Regions from separate parts of the Micromonospora sp. NPDC049801 genome, predicted to be linked through region 1. Evidence: riboswitches for the same ligand, from Rfam matches in the RefSeq annotation. Region 1 holds a riboswitch; the other holds the start of a gene.

The links. Region 1 has a riboswitch for S-adenosylmethionine ahead of AB0I89_RS20625 (aminotransferase class V-fold PLP-dependent enzyme). Riboswitches for the same ligand answer to the same signal wherever they lie in the genome.
Region 2: linked by a shared signal. The riboswitch ahead of AB0I89_RS04820 (ABC transporter substrate-binding protein) and the one ahead of AB0I89_RS20625 (aminotransferase class V-fold PLP-dependent enzyme) in region 1 are both predicted to bind S-adenosylmethionine.

Annotation. Positions count from the first base shown of each region.
Region 1 covers NZ_JBFAMS010000011.1:132,060-136,248, forward strand. The annotation lists gene AB0I89_RS20620 (FUSC family protein) at 1-550, shown strand, start outside; gene AB0I89_RS20625 (aminotransferase class V-fold PLP-dependent enzyme) at 560-1,804, opposite strand; SAM riboswitch class IV at 1,875-1,995, opposite strand; gene AB0I89_RS20630 (PrsW family intramembrane metalloprotease) at 2,019-3,500, shown strand; gene AB0I89_RS20635 (hypothetical protein) at 3,537-3,704, opposite strand; gene AB0I89_RS20640 (co-chaperone GroES) at 3,789-4,127, opposite strand.
Region 2 covers NZ_JBFAMS010000002.1:302,463-306,651, forward strand. The annotation lists gene AB0I89_RS04815 (amino acid transporter) at 1-1,420, shown strand, start outside; SAM riboswitch class IV at 1,507-1,618, shown strand; gene AB0I89_RS04820 (ABC transporter substrate-binding protein) at 2,026-2,775, shown strand; gene AB0I89_RS04825 (amino acid ABC transporter permease) at 2,821-3,594, shown strand; gene AB0I89_RS04830 (amino acid ABC transporter ATP-binding protein) at 3,591-4,189, shown strand, end outside.

The DNA of each region.
Region 1 (4,189 bases):
GCTGCGCAACAACAAGGACGAGCTGGCCACCCTGAGCGAGGCGATCGAGGGCGCCAAGGAGACCGCCACCCTGTCGCCGGCCCGCTGGCACCGCCGGGACGAACTCGTCCACTACGCGGAGGCGGCCGACCCGATCGACCGGGCGATGCGCAACTCCGGCACCCTGATCCGCCGGTCCGTCACCCTGATCGAGGACGACGAGCCGGTGCCCGACCCCATGCCGGACGCGATCGGCCACCTCGCCGAGTCGGTCCGGCTGCTCAAACACGAGTTCGCGGCGGGGGAGGAGCCGCAGAAGGCGCGGGAGCGGTCGCTGCGGGCCGTCAGCGAGGCCGGCCGCGCGTACGGGGAGGGGGTGGGCTTCTCCGGCAGCGTCGTGATCGCCCAGATCCGCACCACGGCCAGTGACCTGCTGGTGGCCTCCGGCATTGAGCAGGAGGAGGCGAACCGCTGCATCCGCACCTCCTTCGGGGACCAGGAGCGGCCGGTGGGTGAGCCCGCCGAGCCGGGCGACGCGCCGAAGCCACCCACCGCCCCGCCAGTCGGCTGAGAACGCGCCTCAGGCCAGCTCGGCGAGCGCCGCAAGGAGCCGGTCCACCTGGGCGGCGGTGCTGCCCAGACCGATGCTGGCACGCAGCGCGGTCGGCGGCAGATCCCTCCGGCCGGTACGCGAGGCAGCCTCGTCGAGCAGCCGCCGGGCCAGCGGGTGGGCGCAGAACAACCCGTCCCGTACGCCGATGTGGTGCTCGGCGGCGAGCCGGGCGGCCACCGTGGCCGAGTCCTGGCCGGCGACCACGAACGACACGATGCCGACCCGGGGCGCGTCCGGGCCGAAGGTCCGCAACTCCACGACGTGCGGCAGGGCCGCGAGGCCGGCGCGGAGCCGGGCCAGCAACGCCTGCTCGCGGGCGGCGAGCGCGACCCGGTCGGCGTCGGTCAACGCCGCGCACACCGCCGCCAGCGCCACCGCGCCGAGCAGGTTGGGGGTGCCGCCCTCGTGCCGGGCCGGACCGGTCGCCCAGGTCACGTCGTGGGTGGCCGGCCCGACGTGGCTGGTGGCCCCGCCACCGGCGAGGTACGGCGGGGCCGCGTCCAGCCAGTCCGCCCGGCCGACGAGCACACCCGCGCCGAACGGGGCGTACAGCTTGTGGCCGGAGACGGCCAGGTAGTCCACGTCGAGCGTGCGCCTGTCGACCGGGACGTGCGGGGCGAGCTGCGCCGCGTCGAGGACGATCCGGGCGCCGTGCCGGTGGGCCACCCGGGCCAGTTCGGCGACCGGCCACAGCTCACCGGTCACGTTGCTCGCCCCGGTCACCGCGACCAGCACCGGCAGCGCGGGGTTGCTGTCGCGGCGCAGTTCGGTCAGCGCGGCGGCGAGATCGCGTACCGCCCCGGCCGGGTTGGCGGGTACCGGCAGGCGTACCGAGCCGCGCGGCCAGGGCAGCAGGTTCGCGTGGTGCTCACCGGCGAAGGTGACCACCGTCGTGCCGGCCGGCAACGACCGGGCCAGCAGGTTGAGCGCGTCCGTGGTGTTGCGGGTGAAGACCACGTGGTCATCGGCGCCCGCGCCGAGGAAGTCGCCGACGGTCTGCCGGGCCCGCTCGTAGGCCAGCGTGCAGCGCCGCGACAGCGCTCCCGCGCCCCGGTGCACGCTGGCGTACCAGGGCAGCAGTTCGGTGACCGCGTCGGCCGCGGCCCGCGCGCACGGCGCGGTGGCCGCGTAGTCGAGGTTGATCTCGCCGGGCACGCCCAGCACGTCGAGCGCCGCCGACGGCGGGGACGCGAGAGCGGGCAGGCTGGGCAGCGAGGGTACGAGGGTGACGGACACGCCGGAACCTCCGGGGTCAGGGACCCCGGGTATGGCATCGGGACGGGGTCCGCGCTTGCCCAGCACGCCGATCGGGCTGGGCCCGGTCATCACCCGGGGCACCCCACCGCGAACTCGACGAGGGTTGCCGGCCAGCAAGCCGGGGCTTGACGCTGGCGCTCGTGACCTGCCGGCAGCATAGCGGCTGTGGATGCGACCGGACCAGCCGGCGGGGGATGGCTACGCTGACCGCATGGCCGACACCCCGCCCGGTGCACCCCTGCCGTCGCCGCCGCACCCGCCCGCGGTTCCGCCCGCCGGCACGTCACCCGGGATGCCGCCGCGCCGCTTCGGCTGGCTGCGGTTCCTGGTGCTGGCCGGGGTGGTGCTGCTCATCGCCGCGTGCGCGGTCTTCATGGTCGTCCGCCTCGGTCAGTCGCTCGGCCTCGACGCGCTGCTCATCGGGGTGGGCGCCGCGATCCTGCCGGTTCCGGTGCTGGTCGCCTGCTTCCTCTGGCTCGACCGGTACGAACCGGAACCCCTGAAATACCTGGTCTTCTGCTTCGCCTGGGGGGCGTTCGTCTCCACCGCCGCCTCGCTGAACGTGAACGAGTTCGCCGCCGGACGATTCGCCGACTGGGGGCTGCCGGACGCGCTGACCGGCGTACTGGTGGCGCCGTTCATCGAGGAGTTGACCAAGGCGCTCGGCCCGATCCTGCTGCTGGTGTTCCGCCGCCGGGAGTGGTCCGGGATCACCGACGGCCTGGTCTACTGCGGGCTCTCCGCGGTCGGCTTCGCCATGGTGGAGAACATCCTCTACCTGGGCGGGTACGGCTACGCGGCCGGTGCCGACCGGTACGGCCCGGCGACCGGCACCCAACAGGTGATCGCCATCTTCATCGTGCGGATCCTCCTGTTCGGGTTCGCCCATCCCCTCTTCACCTCGATGACCGGCGTGGGGCTCGGCGTGGCCTCCCGGAGCGCCGACCGGCGGGTCCGGGTGCTGGCCCCGATCGCCGGCCTGCTGCTCGCGATGATGCTGCACGGCACGTGGAACCTGCTGCCGACGCTCACCCAGGCCACCGGCGAGGCCGTGATCATGCTGTACGGCTTCCTGGGCCTGATGGTGCCGGTGTTCTTCGGCGTGGTCGGGCTGGCCGTGTGGCTGCGCGCCTGGGAAGGGCGGCTCACCGAACGGACGCTGCCGGACTACGTACGCGCCGGCTGGTTGAGCCCACCGGAGGTGGCCGCCCTGAGCAGCCTGGGTCGTCGGCACGCCGCCCGGAGCTGGGCACGCCGCGTCGGCGGCGACGCCGGTGCGCGTGCCATGCGCGGGTACCAGCTCGCCGCGACCCGGCTGGCCCTGCTGCGGGACGGGACGCTGCGCGGTCTGGACCGTAAGCCGTCCGACCGGGAACGGACCGCCGTCGAGGAGCGGCAGCTCCTGGAGGCGATCACCGCGTACCGGTCGTACTTCGTGGGCCGCGACCCGCAGGCCCCGGTCGGTGTCTGGGACGGTAGCCAGTACCACCTGCGCTTTCCGGACGGCACGCAGCGATCGGTGTCCGCGCCCGACGAGCCGGTGGTGCCCATTCCGGTGGTGCTCGCCCCGCCGCCCCCGGTCGGCAACTATCCGCCGCCCGGTTGGCACGGCCTGCGCCCCGCCGCGCCGTGGCCGCCCGGTAACGCCTGAGCGCGGGCGGGCGGTCTCGCGGCGCGGCCGGCGGGGTCAGGTCATCAGGGTGGTGAGGAAGTCGCCGAGTCCCTGGGCCATGGCGATCAACGCCGCCCCGATCCCCTTGAACAACTGCGCCGCGCCGTCCGGCCGGAACGCCATGAAGTAGATCAGGAACGCGACGCTGCCCCAGGTCAGCAGTTTCTTCACGAATACCGGCATCGTCCCTCCCCAGGGCAACGGTCGCCGGCTGGCTTCCCGGCGTACGGTCCGACAAACGAAGCGGTCGGGCCCGGGGCGGGGCGGCTACAGGTAGAGGCCGGTGGGGTCGTTCTCGATCCGCTCGGCGGCCACGGCGTGCACGTCGCGCTCGCGTAGCAGCACGTACCCGCGGCCGTGCAGCTCGACCTCGGAGCGGTCGTCGGGGTCGAAGAGCACCCGGTCGCCGGAGACGATGGCGCGGACGTTCGGCCCCACACCCACGGCGGTGGCCCACGCGAGGCGCTTGCCGACCGCTGCGGTCGCCGGGATGACGATTCCTGCGGTGGAGCGACGCTCGCCCTCGCTGCCCTCCATCCGCACCAGCACGCGGTCGTGCAGCAGGCGGATCGGCAGGCCGGAGTCGAGATCCTGGTCGGCGGTCACGGGGCAGACGCTACCGTGTCGCAGCTGACCGTCCGCCGGTGGTTACGCCCATGGTCGTGCGG
Region 2 (4,189 bases), on a different contig from region 1:
CCTCAAGGGGTTCGGCGAGGCCATCGGGATCGCCGTCGTCCTGGTCGCGGTCTACCTGACGCTGAATGCGGTGGTGATCGCCGACGCGCTGTGGCGGGTGGTGAGCCACCCGAGCGCGGTCGGGGACTGGACGAACGCCCTGACCACCGGACACGGGGATCCCCTGCTGGTGGTCGGGCTGTCCCTGCTCGTGTTCCCGAAGCTGGCGCTGGGTCTGTCCGGTTTCGAGACCGGGGTGGCGGTGATGCCGCACATCCGAGGGGACCGCCAAGACTCGGAGGACCGGCCGTTGGGCCGCATCCGGGGCGCGCGGCGGCTGCTCACCACGGCCGCCGCGACGATGAGCGTCTTCCTGATCACCAGCAGCGTGACCACCACCGTGCTGATCCCGCCCGAGGCCTTCCGGCCGGGCGGGGCCGCCAACGGCCGGGCACTGGCCTACCTGGCCCACCAGCATCTCGGCGGGGTGTTCGGCACCGTCTACGACCTCTCCACCATCGCGATCCTCTGGTTCGCGGGGGCGTCCGCGATGGCCGGGCTGCTGAACCTCGTACCCCGGTATCTGCCCCGCTACGGCATGGCGCCGACGTGGGCTCGCGCGGTCCGGCCGCTGGTCCTGGTGTTCACCGGCGTGGCGTTCCTCATCACGATCATTTTCTCCGCCAGCGTCGACGCGCAGGGCGGCGCGTACGCCACCGGGGTTCTGGTGTTGATCACCTCGGCGGCGACGGCCGTGACGCTCGCGGCGCGGCGGCGGCGTCAGCGCGGTCGCGCGGTCGCGTTCGGGGTCATCACGGTGGCGTTCGTCTACACCACCGTGGCGAACGTGGCAGAGCGGCCCGACGGCGTGAAGATCGCCGCCTGCTTCATCGGCGCGATGATCCTGGTGTCGGCGCTGTCGCGGGTGTCGCGGGCGTTCGAGCTGCGGGTCGACCGCGTCCAGCTCGACGAGCTGGCGAGCGCGATGATCGACGAGCGCTCCGGACGTCGCATCCGCCTGGTCGCGCACGAGCCGGAGCGCCGCGACCTCGCGGAGTACCGCGACAAGCTGGCCCAGACCATGGCGGACAACGACTTCCCCGACGACAGCGACGTGATCTTCGTCGAGGTCCGGGTCACCGATCCGTCGGACTTCGAGACGGGGTTGCTGGTACGCGGCAGCGTGGCGCACGACCGTTTCCCGGTGCTCAGCCTGGCCAGCTCCTCGGTGCCCAACGCGCTGGCCGCGCTGCTGTTGGAGATCCGCGACCGCAGCACGCGCCGCCCCCACATCTACTTCGAGTGGACCGAGGGCGGCCCGGCCCGCAACGTGCTGCGTTACCTGGCGTTCGGGCAGGGCGAGATCGTCTCGGTCACCCGGGAGATCCTGCGCCGCCAGGAGCCGGACCGGACGCGCCGGCCCCACGTGCACGCCGGCTGACCGGCTCGCCGAGCGCGGGTCGCGGCCGGTGAGGGTGGTCATATCGGCTGGACGACCGACCGGTGGCTGCTGCTAGCCTCGGCGCAGGTCATGAGTGCCAGCGCGAAGCCCCGGCTCGCTGGCCGGCAACCCTCCTCCGCGGTGGGGTGCCCCGGGTGAAGACCAGGCACCGGCGGGACGTCGGTGCAAGCGTGGCCTGGCACCCAGGTCAGCACCAAGACCCGGGAGACCGCATGCACATCCTCAGCCCCACGCCACCGGCCGTCCGGCGTACGCCGGCCCTGACCCGGCGCCGCCACGTGGACCTGATGCGAATGCGCAGCGCGGCGTGTACCGCCGCCTAAAGCGCTGACCCCTCCCCACCCCGCCCCACCCTTCTTCGCGTCGATCATGAAGTTGTTGCCCGCCTGACCGGCGTGTCGCGGCAATAACTTCATGATCGACGGGATCGACGCATCCCTTTGGAGTTAGTTATGCGTATTTCTTCTCGTTTTGTTGCTGTTGGGGTTTCTTTGTTGACCGTTGGTTTGCTGGGTGCTTGCTCGGGTGGAGGTGACTCTTCGGGGAGTGGCGGCGGGAACCCGTACGGTCTGGCGCAGCCGGGTGTGCTGCGGGCCGGCACGCTGACCGACGCCCCGCCCAACGTGTACCTCAAGGACGGCAAGTTCACCGGCTTCGACAACGACCTGCTGACCGCCGTGGCCGGCAAGCTCGGCCTGAAGGTGGAGTTCGTCGGCACCGACTTCTCCGCGCTGCTCTCCCAGGTCAACAACCACAAGTTCGACGTCGGCAGCTCCTCGATCACCATCACGGAGGCGCGCAAGAAGACCGTCGACTTCGGCAACGGGTACGACTTCGGCTACTTCGGGCTGGACGTGCCGGCCGGCTCGCCGATCAAGGGATTCGACCAGCTCACCGGCGAGCGTGTCGTGGTGGTGCAGGGCACCGTCCAGGACGACTACGCCACCGGCAAGCAGCTCGACCCGGTCCGCGTGCCGGACTACAACGGCGCGATCAACCAGCTCAAGGCGGGCACGGCCGACGCCTGGATCGCACCGGCCGAGATCGGCGAGAAGTCCGCCGCCGACAGCAACGGCAAGATCACCGTGGCGGCCAAGCAGCTCAGCCCGGCGCCGACCGCGTACGCCGTCGCCAAGGGCAGCGACAAGCTGCGCGAGGCGCTGAACAAGGCCCTCGACGAGGTCATCGCCGACGGCACCTGGAGCCGGTTGCAGGCGCAGTACTACCCGGGCCGGCCGATCCCGGCGGACTTCAAGCCGGGCAGCGGCAAGGCGACAGCCCCGTCCGCGTCCGGGTCGGCGCAACCGTCGGCGTCCGCGTCGGCCGCCTCCTGAGCGGCCGGCGGTGACGAGCGAGCAGGGCGGCAGGAGAGGCGAACGATGGATCCGTTGAGCACCCTCTGGGAAACGTTCTTCGACGTCGACGCGATGCGCGAGGCGTTGCCCGAGATGCTGACCGTCGGGCTGCCCAACACGCTGATCCTGGCGGTCTCCGCCGCCCTGCTCGGCACGGTGCTGGGTCTGCTGCTGGCCGTGGCCGGCATCTCCCGCAGTCGGTGGCTACGCTGGCCGGCGCGCGTCTACACGGACGTGTTCCGAGGGCTGCCGGCCGCGGCGACGATCCTGCTGATCGGCGTCGGGTTGGCGCCGCTGGGCATGCGGGTCTGGGGACCGGAACCGTACCCGCTGGGCATCCTCGCGCTGTCGCTGATCGCCGCCGCGTACATCGGGGAGATCTTCCGCTCCGGCATCCAGTCGGTGGAGGCCGCCCAACTGGAGGGCGCCCGGGCGCTCGGCTTCTCCTGGGCCGACGCGATGCGGCTGGTGATCATCCCGCAGGGCATCCGGCGGGTGCTGCCCGCCTGGGTCAACCAGCTCATCGCGCTGATCAAGGACTCCAGTCTGGTGTACTTCCTCGGCCTGGTGGCCAGCCAGCGCGAGCTGTTCCGGATCGGGCAGGACTACGCGGCCACCACCGGGAACGAATCCGCGCTGCTGCTGGCGGGCCTGTTCTACCTGGCGTTGACCGTCCCGCTGACCCACCTCGTCAACTGGATCGACCGGCGGCTGCGCCACGGCCGCCCGGCCACCGCGCCGGACGACGAGGACGACGACACGGCGCTGCCCGCCACGACGCAGGGAGACCGGCGATGACCACGACCTCGGTGAGCGTGCAGGCGCGCGACGTCCACCTGGCCTTCGGGCCGAACCGCGTGCTGCGCGGCGTCGACCTGACCGTGCCCCGCGGCGCGACGGCCTGCGTGATCGGACCGTCCGGTTCGGGCAAGTCCACCCTGCTGCGTACGCTCAACCGCCTCATCGAACCCGACCGCGGCGACGTGCTGCTGGACGGACGCAGCGTGCTGCGGGACGACCCGGACGCGCTACGCCAGCGGGTCGGCATGGTGTTCCAGCAGTTCAACCTCTTTCCGCACCTGAGCGTGCTGCGCAACGTCACGCTGGCGCTGCGCCGACTGCGCAAGCTCGGCCAGGACGAGGCGGTCCAGGTCGCCCGCGCGCAGTTGGAGCTGGTGGGGCTCGCCGGCAAGGCCGACGCCCGGCCCGCGCAGCTCTCCGGCGGTCAGCAGCAGCGGGTGGCGATCGCCCGGGCGCTGGCGCTGCGACCCGAGGTGATGCTCTTCGACGAGGCCACCTCGGCGCTCGACCCGGAGCTGGTCAAGGGGGTCCTCGGGGTGATGGCCGACCTGTCCGCCGCCGGAATGACCATGGTGGTGGTCACCCACGAGAT